2 regions of the Lelliottia sp. CFBP8978 genome follow, and region 1 is predicted to be linked to the other one. Evidence: predicted binding sites of a transcription regulator. Region 1 holds the regulator's gene; the other holds the start of a gene.
The links. The regulator PurR, encoded in region 1, represses purine synthesis genes. The targets are predictions, from matches to a motif close to CANGCAAACGTTTGCNTG.
Positions count from the first base shown of each region.

Region 2: a site for PurR is predicted at 4,788-4,805, ahead of tusA (sulfurtransferase TusA). Genes of this name have one in related genera too.

Region 1 is NZ_CM188253.1:1,924,773-1,932,491, forward strand. Features, by position in the region: gene punC (purine nucleoside transporter PunC) at 1-980, opposite strand, end outside; gene punR (DNA-binding transcriptional activator PunR) at 1,095-2,006, shown strand; gene purR (HTH-type transcriptional repressor PurR) at 2,022-3,047, opposite strand; gene cydH (cytochrome bd-I oxidase subunit CydH) at 3,344-3,433, shown strand; gene SOM82_RS09050 (MFS transporter) at 3,596-4,765, shown strand; gene sodB (superoxide dismutase [Fe]) at 4,801-5,382, opposite strand; gene SOM82_RS09060 (C40 family peptidase) at 5,504-6,265, opposite strand; gene grxD (monothiol glutaredoxin 4) at 6,604-6,951, shown strand; gene rnt (ribonuclease T) at 6,997-7,647, opposite strand.
Region 2 is NZ_CM188253.1:4,145,675-4,153,393, forward strand. Features, by position in the region: gene zntA (Zn(II)/Cd(II)/Pb(II) translocating P-type ATPase ZntA) at 1-1,436, shown strand, start outside; gene SOM82_RS19535 (TRAP transporter large permease) at 1,510-2,796, opposite strand; gene SOM82_RS19540 (TRAP transporter small permease) at 2,807-3,316, opposite strand; gene SOM82_RS19545 (TRAP transporter substrate-binding protein) at 3,340-4,323, opposite strand; gene tusA (sulfurtransferase TusA) at 4,483-4,728, opposite strand; gene SOM82_RS19555 (7-cyano-7-deazaguanine/7-aminomethyl-7-deazaguanine transporter) at 4,985-5,650, shown strand; gene SOM82_RS19560 (DcrB family lipoprotein) at 5,723-6,280, shown strand; partial or broken gene SOM82_RS19565 (MFS transporter) at 6,287-7,535, opposite strand; gene SOM82_RS19570 (AI-2E family transporter) at 7,645-7,719, shown strand, end outside.

The sequences.
Region 1 (7,719 bases):
GGGAACGGGCGCAGAGCCTGGGCCACCACGATAGGGTAGATAGCACCGTTAGCCACGGCCATCACACAGAACGGGATCAGGATTTCGACCAACGACGCGCCGGGTATAAACCCGACAGCCCATGTGCCGATCACGCTGGCGGCATACAGAACCAGAAGCCAGGGGAGCATCTGGTGACCCTGCCATTTTTGCAGCGCCGCGCGGCAACCATACCCGCCCACCAGGAAAGCAATCGTCTGTGGGACGTAGCTCAGACCAATCACTGCCGGGCTGTAACCCATCTCATGCAGAATGAATGGCGACCCGGTGAGCCAGGCAAAAAAACTGGCAGAACAGGCGGCGTAAATCAGCACATTGCCGCGATAAGCGCGCGAACGCAGAAGCGACAGGAAGGTTACCCGGCTTTCATTATTCTCAGCGGTTTTGGCCGGCGCAGGTTTCAGCGTCAAGGCCGGCAACATTAAGGCCAGCGTAATGATGAACAACGTAGCAAAGATGGCCTGCCAGTCAAAATGCACCAGGATCCAGCTGCCGAGCAGCGGTGCCAGCGCCGGAGAAAGACCCACCAGCGGCATAATGGTGGCAAAAATACGGTTTACCCGTGAGGCCGGATAATAATCCGTGACCAGCGCCTGCCAGGTGACGGCGGCGGCACACACGCCAAAGGCCTGAACAAAACGCAGGACCAGCAGCCAGGTGGCATCGCGCACCCACAGCATCCCGAGGCAACCGGCCGCGAAAATAGCCAGGCCGATCAGTAACACAGGCTTGCGGCCATAGCGGTCAGAAAGTGGTCCCCAGAGCAGCTGGGCGAAGGCAAAGCCGGCCAGAAACACGCTCAGGCTGGCGCTGATGGCTGCAGCAGGCGTCTGGAGATCGGCCTGCATCGCGGCGAACGCGGGCAGATACATATCGGTGGCCAAAAAGCCCAGCACGCTTAAGCCGCCGAGCCAGACCAAAAATCCTTTGTTGGGTTGCATTGTTATATTTTCCTAAGAAGGCAGGTACACACTGGCGCAAAGTGTAGGGAGTGCAATCTGCCTTGTGAAACGCTAATATTTGGCGGTTGCATTCAAAAATTTTGCAGGCAAAAAATGTGGTCTGAATATTCCCTGGAAGTGGTAGATGCGGTCGCTCGCAATGGCAGCTTTAGCGGTGCGGCGCAAGAGCTGCATCGCGTTCCTTCTGCTATCAGCTATACGGTGCGTCAGCTGGAAGAGTGGCTGGCGGTTCCGCTGTTTGAGCGTCGTCACCGCGACGTGGTTCTAACGCCAGCAGGCGCGTGGTTTTTGAAAGAAGGGCGCTCTGTTATCAAAAAAATGATGATCACGCGAGAACAGTGCCAGCAGATTGCCAATGGCTGGCGCGGGCATCTGTCTATTGCGGTTGATAATATCGTTAAACCCGAACGCACCCGGCAGATGATCGTCGACTTCTATCGCCATTTCTCGGACGTAGAACTTCGCGTCTCGCAGGAGGTATTTAATGGCGTGTGGGATGCGCTGTCGGATGGCAGGGTAGAGATGGCGATCGGGGCGACGCAGGCGATCCCGGTGGGTGGGCGCTATGCGTTTCGGGATATGGGCTCATTGAGCTGGACCTGCGTTGTCGCCCGCCATCATCCGCTGGCGGCAATGGACGGCCCGCTGAGCGATGATACGTTGCGCAACTGGCCTTCACTGGTGCTGGAGGATACCTCCCGCTCGCTGCCTAAACGCATTACCTGGCTACTGGATAACCAGCGACGCGTGGTTGCGCCAGACTGGGAGTCCTCGGCAACTTGTCTCTCCGCCGGGCTGTGCGTGGGGATGGTGCCGGTTCACTTCGCTCGCCCTCGCATCGATCGCGGCGAGTGGGTGGCGTTGACGCTGGAAAATCCCTTCCCGGATGCGGCATGCTGTCTGACCTGGCAACAAAACGATATGTCGCCTGCGCTGGCGTGGCTGCTGGATTATCTGGGGGACAGTGAAACGCTGAACAAAGAGTGGCTGAAGGAGCCGGAGTAACCGGCTCCCCTCAGATTAACGGCGATAGTCGCGGAACGGACCATCTGCAACTGAACGGCGTTCGATCAGACGCGGGTGTACTTCAATCGACTGTGATTCTTCACGTTTGCTGACGATGCGGTCCATCAGCATATTAAAGGCTGTTTCACCCAGCGAGTCTTTCGGCTGGTGAATGGTTGTCAGCGCCGGGGTGAAGTAGCGGGCGTTGCGCACGTTATCGTACCCGATCACGGAAATGTCCTGCGGCACGCGCAAACCGAGCTCATCGGCTGCGCAAAGAGCCCCCATCGCCATAATATCACCACCGATAAAGACCGCGGTTGGACGGTGCGACTGGGAGACGATCTGCTGCATCGCGCGATAGCCGGATTCCGGCTCGAAGTCGCCCTGTACAATCCAGTTTTCTGGCACGGTGATCAGCGCTTCTTCCATCGCTTTCATAAAACCAGCAAGACGCCCAGCGCCGGTATTGCGCTCAAGCGGACCCGGGATCACGCCGATTTCACGATGACCGCGCTCAATCAGATAGCGGCCCGCCATGTAGCCGCCTTCAAAGGCGTTGTCGTTGACGGAATCAGTAAAATCAGCGCGGGTATCACCCCAGTCCATCACCACCATCGGAATGTGGCGGTACTCCTCCAGCATGGAAAGTACTGACTCCGGGTATTCAGAACACATCACCAGCAGGCCGTCGACGCGTTTCTGCGCCATCATCGACAGATACGCGCGTTGTTTTTCCTGGCTGTTCCAGGCATTGCCCAGAATCAGGGTATAGCCTTTCTGGAAACAGTTTTTCTCGACCGCTTCGATGATCTCGGCAAAATAGGCCGCTTCGCTACTGGTGGCCAGCAGGCCGATAGATTTGGTGTGGTTGACTTTCAGGCTACGCGCAACGGCACTGGGGGAGTAGTGCAGTTCCTTGATCGCCGCCCACACCGCGTTGCGCGTTTCTTCCGCAACGAAACGGGTTTTGTTAATTACATGTGATACGGTTGTAGTGGAAACGTTTGCGCGTTTCGCCACATCTTTGATTGTTGCCATTACATGTCACTCCAGACCATATCTTAAACTCCTGAAATACTTAAAGGTAAACGTTTGCCTTCTCTCACCCTTATCTCGCAATGTAAATTGCGATACGCCGGGAAAACGACTCAGAACGTCAGGAGGGGGTCAGTGGCCGGTACGCTTATAAATTTAGCGTGGAATTTTGTCTCATCTTGATGAAAAGGGGAAGAGCAAAAACGGTTATCAGCCTAAATCCAGGAAGATTTTTGGGGTAAACTGTGTAAAAATGAGCAAGCTCACTATTCGTGGGGAGATTAAAAGGAGAAAAATTGATGAGTACCGATCTTAAGTTTTCGCTGACGACAACTATTATTGTTCTGGCTCTGATTGTCGCTGCGGGTCTGACCGCTGCACTGCACTGATTTAAACGGGGGAGAGACTCTCCCTCGTTCTCCTCTCTGATTGTTACCCTTATTGCAAAAATCTTTTGCTGATTTGTTAACTTCTCATTTTTTGTGATTGATGTCATGCTTTTGACTTCTTAGTTCTGTGTCGCGTAATGACACGGCATCCGGAGTTGAACAATGAAAATCAATTTTCCTCTGCTGGCCCTGGCGATTGGCGCTTTTGGGATTGGCACCACCGAGTTTTCCCCAATGGGGCTGTTGCCGGTTATTGCCAGAGGGGTAGACGTCTCTATTCCGGCGGCGGGTATGCTGATCAGCGCCTACGCCATTGGCGTGATGATTGGTGCGCCTCTGATGACGCTGCTGCTGTCTCATCGCGCACGCCGCAATGCCCTTATTTTCCTGATGGCGATTTTTACGCTGGGCAACGTGCTCTCGGCGATGGCTCCTGATTACACCACGCTGCTGCTGTCACGCATTCTGACCAGCCTGAACCACGGCGCGTTCTTTGGCCTCGGCTCGGTGGTGGCTGCAAGCGTGGTGCCAAAACACAAACAGGCCAGCGCGGTTGCCACCATGTTTATGGGGCTGACCATTGCCAATATTGGCGGTGTTCCGGCGGCGACCTGGCTGGGCGAGGTCATTGGCTGGCGGATGTCGTTCCTCGCTACGGCGCTGTTAGGTGTCGTTGCGATGGTGGCATTGTTCTTCTCGCTGCCAAAAGGAGAAGCGGGCGAGCGGCCTGATGTCCGTAAAGAGTTGTCGGTGCTGGTTCGTCCGCAGGTGCTGTCGGCTCTGCTCACGACGGTATTAGGCGCAGGCGCAATGTTCACGCTCTATACCTATATTTCCCCGGTTCTGCATGATATTACGCACGCCACTCCGATCTTTGTGACGGCCATGCTGGTGCTGATTGGCGTAGGTTTCTCCATTGGCAACTATCTGGGCGGCAAGCTGGCGGATCGTTCGGTCAGCGGTACGCTGAAAGGCTTTTTAACGCTGCTGATCGTTATCATGGTGGCGATTCCCTGGTTGGCGCGCAACGAGTTTGGGGCGGCTATTGCTATGGTGGTGTGGGGCGCGGCAACTTTTGCGGTTGTTCCGCCGCTGCAGATGCGTGTGATGCGCGTTGCCCACGAAGCACCGGGGCTTTCGTCATCCGTCAATATCGGGGCGTTTAATCTGGGTAATGCGCTGGGGGCGGCAGCGGGCGGTGCGGTGATCTCCGGCGGCCTGGGATACAGCTTTGTTCCGGTGATGGGGGCGATCATTGCGGCGCTGGGTCTGCTACTGGTGCTGGTGTCGGGCCGTAAACAGCCGGAACCGGTAAGCGCGACAGAGTCATGAAAAAACGCAGAAGGGGAGCCCCTTCTGCGTGTCTCTTATGATGCGAAGTTCTTCGCAACAAATTGCCAGTTAACCAGCGCCCAGAAATGCTCAAGGTAGTTCGGGCGCGCGTTACGGTAATCAATGTAGTAGGCATGTTCCCACACATCGACGGTCATCAGCGGCGTGGCGCTGGTGGTCAGTGGTGTGCCCGCGTTTGAGGTAGAGACGATAGCCAGTTTGCCGTCGGCCTCTTTCACCAGCCAGGTCCAGCCAGAACCAAAGTTCTTGATCGCGGCGTCAGTAAACTTCGCTTTAAAATCTGCAAAGCTACCGAAAGCGGCAGTGATTGCTGATGCCAGCTCACCCTTTGGTTCTCCGCCTGCATTTGGTGCCAGGCAGTGCCAGTAAAACGTGTGGTTCCATACCTGAGCGGCATTGTTGAAAACGCCACCCTCAGAGCTACGCACGATCTCTTCGAGGGATTGGCCTTCGAAAGCGGTGCCTTTCACCAGATTGTTCAGGTTGGTGACGTAGGTCTGGTGATGTTTGCCGTAATGGTATTCCAGGGTTTCCGCAGAAATGTGCGGCGCCAGGGCGTCTTTTGCATACGGTAGTGCAGGTAATTCGAACGACATTGCTTCTCTCCTTATTATATTTTACGCATTAATAACCATATTAAATGCAGGGATAGAGTAGCAGATCGAAAGGGTAGACAAAAGAGGCGCTTACCCTGCCAGTTATCTGACAGGGCAGGGATTAACGGATGGTTTTCGGCGTCATAACGCGGCGAGCGCCGACGTAGTGGCGAACCCAATAGTCTTCGCTGAGGGAGGTGATCTGGATATCCTGGCCGCTACGTGGGGACTGAATAAACTTCCCGTTACCCACATAAACGCCCACGTGATCGGCGGTTCCACGACCTTGCGTACGGAAGAAGACCAGATCGCCGCTTTCCAGCGCTCCGCGTTCAACAGAAGCTGCATCGCGCAGGTGGTACATTTCATTTGCGGTACGAGGAATGCGGAATTTCACCAGGTCTTTATAGGCGTAATAGACCAGACCGCTGCAATCGAAACCGGTGCGTGGCGAAGTGCCGCCCCAGTGATAGGGTTTGCCAATCTGGCCCATCAATTTATTCATCGCGGTTTTCTGCGCTTTCTGAACGCGAACTTTATGCACCTCAGACAGCTTCGCGGTTTTGCTCACATTCACGCAGCTCTTTTTATATCCTTTACGCGCAGTGCATTTTTGAGTCACCAGAGTGGAGGCAGTGCGGCTGACTTTGCGGGATGATTTCGGAGTGGTTTTGCTGGCGGTGAGTTGTTTCTTGTGAGTCGTTGTTTTTTTCTTTTCGTTTTTACTGGTGGTTTTTTTCTTACGTTCTGTGGTTTTTGCCAGATGCGATTTTTGCACAGCAGAGTGCCGCGCCTGCTCGGAGGCGTTAGCCGCTGGCATAAAAGCAAGTGTTGTAAACAGTAAAGCACAGAGCGTGATCGAAATTTTTGTTATCCGCGCCACTGAGCAGTCCCCTGAAATTGTGCAGGCCATCAATAATACCCGCGTATGATTTACAAAGCCTGTCGATTCTAATCTAAAAAAACATAAAAAGTTAATAGACTTTTTGAATCTAAAATTGTGTTTCGTTAACGAGTGCAAATATTTTCATCATCCTGAAATGCTTTTGTTCACACTCTGAGCAAGACCACAGACGAGAGTGGTTAAACGACATTCCAGATGCAACTTCAGCAGACAACCGTTAAGATATATATACGTGACGAAAATGTTATTTTCCGATATCAGTCAGACCCGCTACAATGACAGGCGATTGCCGTAACAGAAGTTAAAGGAAGCAAAACATGAGCACGACTATTGAAAAAATTCAGCACCAGATTGCTGAAAACCCGATTCTGCTGTACATGAAAGGTTCGCCGAAGCTGCCAAGCTGTGGTTTCTCTGCGCAGGCTGTTCAGGCCCTTTCTGCCTGTGGTGAGCGTTTTGCTTACGTTGATATTCTGCAAAACGCAGACATCCGTGCGGAACTGCCGAAATACGCTAACTGGCCGACTTTCCCGCAGCTGTGGGTGGATGGCGAACTGGTTGGCGGTTGCGACATTCTGATCGAAATGTACCAGCGTGGCGAACTGCAGCAGCTGATTAAAGAGACGGCTGCTAAGTATAAAACTGAAGAGCCAGACGCAGAGTAATTCGCTGCGACCGGCCATAAAAAAGCGACCAACCGGTCGCTTTTTTTATTCCTCGCTGTCGCCCGTGGGCAGCGGCCAGCCGCCCAGTCGTTTCCAGCGGTTTACGATCTCGCAGAATAATTCAGCAGTGCGTTCGGTGTCGTACAGCGCCGAGTGCGCCTGCGTGCCGTCGAAATCAATCCCCGCAGTGATGCAGGCTTTAGACAACACGGTTTGACCCAGCGCCAGTCCGCTCAGCGCTGCGGTATCGAAAGTCACAAACGGGTGGAACGGGTTGCGTTTGAGCGATCCACGCTCTGCTGCGGCCATCATAAAGCTGTGATCGAAGGTGGCATTGTGGGCCACCATAATGGCGCGATTGCAGTTGCTGTCTTTCATCCCTTTGCGCACCATTTTGAAAATGGCGTGCAAGGCATCATATTCACTGACCGCACCGCGCAGCGGGTTGGTCGGGTCGATGCCATTAAAGGCCAACGCTTCGGGCTGAAGGTTTGCGCCTTCAAAGGGTTCAACATGGAAATGCAGCGTGGTGTCCGGTGTAAGCCAGCCCTGTTCATCCATTTTCAGCGTGATGGCTGCAATCTCAAGCAGCGCATCGGTTTTAGCGTTAAATCCGGCTGTTTCAACGTCAATGACAACAGGATAAAAACCACGAAAACGGTCGCACAGACCGGTAAGTTGAGCATTATCGGACATCAGGGTCTCTTACAAGGGGAAAAAAGCAGTGCGTATTATGGCAAATTTTGTGAGGGGATGCAGTAAAACAAC
Region 2 (7,719 bases), 2.2 Mb from region 1:
CGCTGCGCCCGGGGGATGTGATTGAAGTGTCCGCCGGAGGGCGTCTGCCTGCCGATGGCGCGTTGATGACCGCCGCCGCCAGCTTTGATGAAAGCGCCCTCACCGGCGAATCAATTCCAGTCGAACGCGCGACGGGCGAAAAAGTGCCTGCCGGGGCGACCAGCGTTGACCGTCTGGTCCAGCTAAAAGTGCTCTCCGAGCCTGGCGACAGCGCCATTGACCGCATTCTCAAGCTGATTGAAGAAGCCGAAGAGCGCCGCGCGCCTGTTGAGCGCTTTATCGATCGTTTCAGTCGGATCTATACCCCGGTGATTATGCTGATCGCTCTGCTGGTGGCGATTGTCCCGCCGCTGATATTCGGCGCGCCGTGGGAAAGCTGGATCTACAAAGGCCTGACGCTGCTGCTGATTGGCTGCCCGTGCGCTCTGGTGATCTCCACGCCAGCCGCGATCACCTCGGGTCTGGCAGCAGCAGCCCGGCGCGGTGCGCTCATTAAAGGCGGCGCGGCGCTTGAGCAGTTGAGCCAGATCCGGCAGATTGCCTTCGACAAAACCGGGACGCTGACCGTGGGTAAACCGCAGGTCACCGGGATTTACCCGCATGAGATCACCGAAGAGGCGCTGCTCACCCTGGCTGCCGCCGTTGAGCAAGGCTCCACGCATCCGCTGGCGCAGGCGATTGTGCGTGAAGCGCAGCGACGTGGGCTGAATATTCCGCTCGCTACCGCGCAGCGGGCGCTGGTGGGTTCCGGCATTGAGGCCGACGTTGAGGGTCAAAAAGTGCTGATTGGCGCAGCCGATAAATTCCCTGCGGGCGATTTCAGCCAGCGTATTGGCGAGCTGGAGCAAGCCGGGCAGACGGTCGTGACCGTTGCGGTAGACGGGGTGGTAAAAGGCGTGCTGGCGCTGCGCGATACGCTGCGTGACGATGCCAAAGAGGCCGTTGCCTCGCTACATCAGCTGGGGATTCAGGGGATTATTCTCACCGGTGACAACCCACGTGCCGCGGCTGCGATTGCGAATGAGCTTGGTCTTTCTTTCAGGGCGGGTTTGCTGCCTGCAGATAAAGTCCAGGCGGTGACCGGGCTGAACGCGCGCGCGCCGCTGGCGATGGTCGGCGACGGAATTAACGATGCTCCGGCCATGAAGGCTTCAACCATCGGAATTGCGATGGGCAGCGGCACCGACGTCGCGCTGGAAACAGCCGACGCGGCGTTAACCCATAACCGCCTGACCGGGCTGGCGCAGATGATCGGTCTGGCCCGCGCCACCCGCGCCAATATTCGTCAGAACATTACGATAGCCCTGGGACTAAAAGTGATTTTCCTCGTCACCACGCTGCTCGGGATCACCGGACTGTGGCTGGCGGTGCTGGCCGATACCGGGGCGACGGTACTGGTGACGGCGAACGCGTTGAGATTATTGCGTCGTCGGTAAAAAGTGGAGGCGGTCTGATGCCCCGCCCCCCACTCCAGCCCTCTCCCACCAGGAGAGGGCGAAAACACACCGACTACTGCATCCCTAGCACCCGGGGCAGCCACAGCGAAATCGCCGGGATATACGTCACCATGGCCAGCACCACCAGCAGCATGCCGTAAAACGGCAGCATGGCGCGCACCACGGTTTCGATCCGCTGCTTACTCACCGCACTGGCAACGAACAGCACCGATCCAACCGGCGGGGTGATTAACCCGATCCCCAGATTAACCATCATGATCATCCCGAAATGCACCGGATCGATGCCTAGTGAGTTGGTGACGGGCAGCAGCACCGGCGTCAGGATCAGGATCAGCGGCGCCATATCCATCAGCGTGCCGACCAGGAGCAGCATGATGTTGAGATACATCAGGATGACGTACTTGTTATCCGACAGTGAGGTGAAAAATTCGGTGATACGTGTCGGCAGCTGCATGTAGGTCATCACCGCGCCAAACGCCGCCGCAAAGCCAATCAGAATCATCACGATCGTGACCGTTTTCACCGTGCGGCACATCAGTTTGGGAAGTTCTCGCCACTTGTAGTCCCGGTAGATGAACATGGTGACAAAGAAGGCCCAAAGACAGGCCACCGCCGCCGATTCCGTGGCCGTAAATATCCCCGACAAAATCCCGCCGAGAATAATAACTACCGTCATTAATCCCCACAGCGCGTCGAAGAAAATCTTCAGCGCCTGCTTGAACGGAATTTTCTCACCCTTCGGGTAGCCGCGTTTATGGGCAAATCCCAGACACAGGCTCATCAGACACAACCCCAGCAGCAGTCCAGGCAACACACCGGCGATAAACAGCGTGGCGATTGAGACCGTCCCGCCTGCCGCCAGCGAATAAATCACCGAGTTATGGCTGGGTGGAATCAGAATCGCCTGTACCGAGCCGCTGGCGGTGACTGCCGCTGCGTACTCGCGGGGATAGCCTTTCTTCTCCATCTCCGGAATCATCACGCTGCCGATCGAGGCGGTATCCGCCACCGACGAGCCGGAAATCGCGCCAAAGAACGTTGACGCCACGATATTCACCAGCGACAGTCCGCCGCGAATAAATCCGACGAAGATATAGGCGAAATTGACCAATCGCCGCGCAATGCCCCCTTCGGCCATGATCGCGCCCGCGAGGATAAAGAACGGGATCGCCAGCAGGGTGAATTTGTTTACCCCGCTGGTTATCTGGATCATCAGCGCCTCAAGCGGCAAATCAATCCATAGCGCCCCCGCGACCGCGCTTAACCCGACGGCAAAGGCGACCGGCATCCCCAGCGCCAGCAAAATGGCGAGGGTGAAGAGCAACACAAAAGCATCCATTGTTCACCCCTTAACTGTGGTTGCCGATCAGGACGACCGGACGATGTTCCTGCGAGCCAAACAGCAACCGCTCGAGGACAAAAAGAATCAGAATCGCTGAACCCACCGGAAGCGGCAGATAGCTTTCGCCAGAGGTCAGAATGGGAAATTCTGCGACCGGTTGCTCCCATAAATCAATGCACAGCCAGAAGCTGTACCAGAACATGAGGGCCGAAATCAGCAGCATCAGCAGATCCACCATCCGCGCACACAGGTTTTTTAGCGTCTCGGGCAGTCGGTCGGTCAGCATATTCACCGCAATGTGTGACCCGGCGCGGTATCCCACCGCCGCGCCGATAAAGGTAAATGTCACCATGCAAATTATCGCAATCGGCTCCGGCCATGACTCACCGCGATTGAGCACGTAACGCGAGAAAATGCCAATCGGGATCACGATGGTCATCACCAGCAGCGAGACGCCCGCGATGGCCATAGCGAGCAGGTACAGCCGGTCCATCCACTTCAGGTAGCGTTCGGACATATGTCCTCCACAGCGCGTTAAGTTTACTGGACGTCGGCGATGGCTTTCATCAGATCCTGATGTTTATCGCCATACTGGGCGCGCACCGGCTCTGTCGCTTTGACAAAGACCGCTTTGTCGATGTCGTGGAACTGCACCCCACCCGCTTTCATTTTTTCCAGCGCCTGCTGGTTATAAGCATTCCAGAGTTTGCGCTGTTCAAATTGCGCCTCACGGGCCAGGGTCAGGATTTTTTGCTGTTCGTCGGCGCTGAGCTTGTCCCATTTCACTTTGGAATAGAGCAGCATTTCAGGGGTGATGAAGTGGCCGCTGAGGGTATAGTTTTTAGCGACCGGCGTGTAGTTGTGGGCGATAAAGGTCGGCGGATTGTTCTCCGCACCGTCAATCACCCCCGTTTGCATCCCGCTGTAAACTTCGCTGACGCCCATCGCCACCGAGTTCGCCCCCATGTCTTTCAGCGTAGCCAGCGCCACCGGGCTCCCCTGGACACGGATTTTCATGCCCTTCAGATCCTCGGGCTTAACCACCGGCTCTTTGGTGATGAGGTTACGCGTACCGGAATCCATCCAGCCGAGGAACACCAGACGGGATTTCGGGTTGGCGGTCAGCTTTTCACCAATTTGCTTACCGATATCGCCGTCGATGACTTTATGCATATGGTCTTCATCGCGGAAAACGTAGGGCAGCGTGAACACTTCAATATCCGGAAGAATAGCGGCAACCGGCGCCATAGAGACGCGAATGATGTCGATAGCCCCCATTTGTGCCTGCTCAATCATCTGCTTTTCATCGCCGAGCACGCCGCCGGGAAATACTTTGATCTCCAGCTTGCCGTCGGTTTGTTGTTTAAGCTTGTCACCCATATGCTGCACGGCGACCACGTTCGGGTAGCCCTCGGGGTGAACGTCGGCAGCTTTAATGGTTTGCGCTGTTGCAGTGGTGGCAAACAGCAGTGACGCGGTGGACAGGCACAAAGCAGCCATTAACGGCTTGAGGGTCGTTTTCATCGGGTCAACTCCAGGGTAGTGAGGTAAGCGTTAAAACGTTGTTTTAGTTTTACGCTTAAAAGCTAGACTACGGCCTGGAATACGGAGGTGAAGCGCCTCACAAAAGCGCTAAATGATGAAACGATGGTTCAAATTCGTAGATTCGATCACGCCAGAAGGTTAATGGCCTTTACGCAATAAATAGCGATACGGCAAGGAAGCGGTCTCTTGCGCCAACAGCTCATGTTCCATAAAGGTACAGAAACCGGGGATATCACGGGTGGTCGCCGGATCGTCAGCGATAATTAACAACGTCTCACCGGTTTGCATCGTTCGCACGGTTTTGCGCACCATCATGACGGGTTCCGGGCAGCGAAGGCCCTGGGCATCTAAAGTGTGGTCTGGGCTGGAAAACAGGTCGGTCATCTTCTTCTCGTTCATAATAAAACGGCTGTAGTTTACGCCGCGTTTTCAGCAAAGCAAACCAGGTTAACGATTGCGCGAAAATTAGCCGTTGCAAAGCAGAGTGAAAGCAGTATCATGCGGCGGCTTTACAGAATATCAGGATGCGTTATCCGCACAGATGTCTTACGTGCAAACCTGGCCGGTTCTATACGGTCAGACAGATAGCGTGTCGCACTAATTGGGTTCCCTCACCCCAAAACACTAAAAAGGTCACAATATGACGCAGTTCTCTCAATCGCAGCGCGTAAAAGCGTTGTTCTGGCTTTCGCTATTTCATCTGCTGGTGATCACCTCCAGCAACTATCTGGTGCAGCTCCCGATCTCCATTTTTGGTTTCCATACCACCTGGGGCGCGTTCAGTTTCCCGTTTATCTTTCTGGCAACCGATCTCACGGTGCGTATCTTTGGCGCTCCGCTGGCCCGACGCATTATTTTTGCCGTGATGCTGCCCGCGCTGTTCATTTCCTACGTGATCTCATCGCTGTTCTATATGGGAAGCTGGCAGGGTTTTGCGGCGCTGACGCACTTCAACCTGTTTGTCGCCCGTATCGCAGCCGCCAGCTTTATGGCCTATGCGCTGGGACAGATCCTCGACGTTCACGTCTTTAACCGGCTGCGCCAGAACCATCGCTGGTGGATGGCGCCAACCGCATCCACGCTGTTCGGCAACGTCAGCGATACGCTGGCCTTCTTCTTTATCGCGTTCTGGCGTAGCCCGGATGCGTTTATGGCCGAACACTGGATGGAAATCGCGCTGGTCGATTACTGTTTCAAGGTGCTTATTAGCATCGTATTCTTCCTGCCGATGTACGGCGTGCTGCTCAATATGCTGCTGAAAAGGCTGGCAGATAAATCTGAAATCTCCGCATTGCAGGCAGGTTAAGGGTTCGCTTTATCAGTTGTGATAAGATGAGTGAATGAGCCGTTATGGCCGTTTATCGAAAGGAAGAAGTCAATGCGCAATCTGGTTAAATATGTCGGGATTGGCCTGCTGGTAGTGGGTCTTGCGGCCTGTGATAACAGTGACACGAAAGCTCCTGCTCAGGGCGCTTCCGCTGAAAGTAATGCCACCGGACAACCGGTGAATCTGATGGATGGCAAACTCAGTTTCTCTCTGCCAGCGGAGATGACCGATCAGAGCGGCAAGCTGGGCACTCAGGCAAACAACATGCATGTCTATTCCGATGCGACCGGGCAGAAAGCGGTGATTGTCATTGTGGGCGATGACACCAGCGAAGACCTGGCTGTCCTGACCAAACGTCTGGAAGATCAGCAGCGCAGCCGCGATCCGCAGCTTCAGGTGGTGACCAACAAGTCCATCGAACTGAAAGGCCACACCCTGCAACAGCTGGACAGCATTATCTCTGCCAAAGGTCAGACCGCTTACTCTTCTGTGGTGCTGGGCAAAGTCGACGGCAAACTGCTGACCCTGCAGATCACGCTGCCTGCTGAAGATCAGCAGAAAGCGCAAACCACGGCTGAAAATATTATTAATACCATCGTGATTCAGTAATTTTCCTCACGATTCAACGGCCTCCGCCGCTTGCGCCGGGGGCCGTTTTTTTAAGCGCAAAGTGAGTAACAGCGCCACCGCCACCAGCCCTGCTGCTGCAAGATAGATCACCGGCACGCCTGCCCAGGCCATCAGTATTCCCGCCAGCGGCCCGGTCAATCCCAACGACATATCCATAAAGACCGTATAGGTCGCCAGCGCCGACCCCTGATTTTGCTGCGGGACCGCTTTGACCGCCACCACGCCAAGCGCCGGAAAGACCAGCGAGAACCCGGCGCCCGCCAGGAATACACCCAGTTTTGCCACCCACGGTTCGCTGGCAATACCCGTCAGCAGCAGACCAACAATCTCCACGGCAAAACAGATCATGGCCACGTTCAACCCGCCCAGACGGTTAATTCCGTTCGGGAACAGCAGGCGCGTGCCGACAAACGCACAGCTAAACAGCGTCAGCGCGAAGGCCGCGCCATCCCAGCCTTTTGCATCATAGAACAGGGTGATAAAGGTCGCGATCACCCCAAAGCCCGCCGACGCCAGCGCCAGTGCCATCCCATAGGGCCAGACGCGTCCCAGAACCGCGCGAAACGGCAACGGCTTGCCTTTGCTGGCCTTCACTTTTGGCCGCGGTAACGCCAGCAGGATCGCCACCAGCGCGACGGCCATAATGGTCAATGCCAGACCCTGCAAACCGCCCCACGCGTAGCACAGCACACCCAGCGGCGCGCCGAGCGCCATCGCCCCGTAAGTGACAATCCCGTTCCAGGAAATCACGCGTCCAATATGCGGCGTTCCCACCACACCCACGCCCCACAGCGTGGAGCCGGTTCCCGCCAGGCTTTGCCCTATCCCCAGAATCACACGCCCAAGGCACAGCAGCGTCAGACTGATCATCGGCCAGCCGCTGGTGACGGCGGCCAGAAGATAGCTCAGTCCACTCAGGAAACAGCCGCACAGCCCAACGACGACAATGCTTTTGGGGCCAAACAGATCCGCATAGCGTCCCGACTGGGGACGGCTCAATAGCGTGGCGAAATATTGCAGGCTAATCACCAGCCCCGCCCAGAACGCGCTAAACCCCATCACGTCATGGACATAGCCCGGCAAAACCGCCAGCGGCAGACCGATAGTGAGGTAGCTTGCGAAGTTAAACATGACAACAGAAACAATGCGCAGATTGAGGCGCAATCCGCTGAGCGTCGGTTCGGCGGCAGGTACGGGCATGAATATCACCAGGATTTTTACAACAGTGTTTCACTATTACCACGTCACGAGGTGAAAATCAGCCATGACTTTCAGAATAACAGCGTCAGACGAAGCGCGGCCCACGCACTACACTTAACGGGCACACAACATAAGGAATCAGCATGACACCCACCCAGCCCGATAAAGCGGGTTTACACATTCTTCTTAAGCTCGCCTGTCTGGTGGTGATCCTCGCC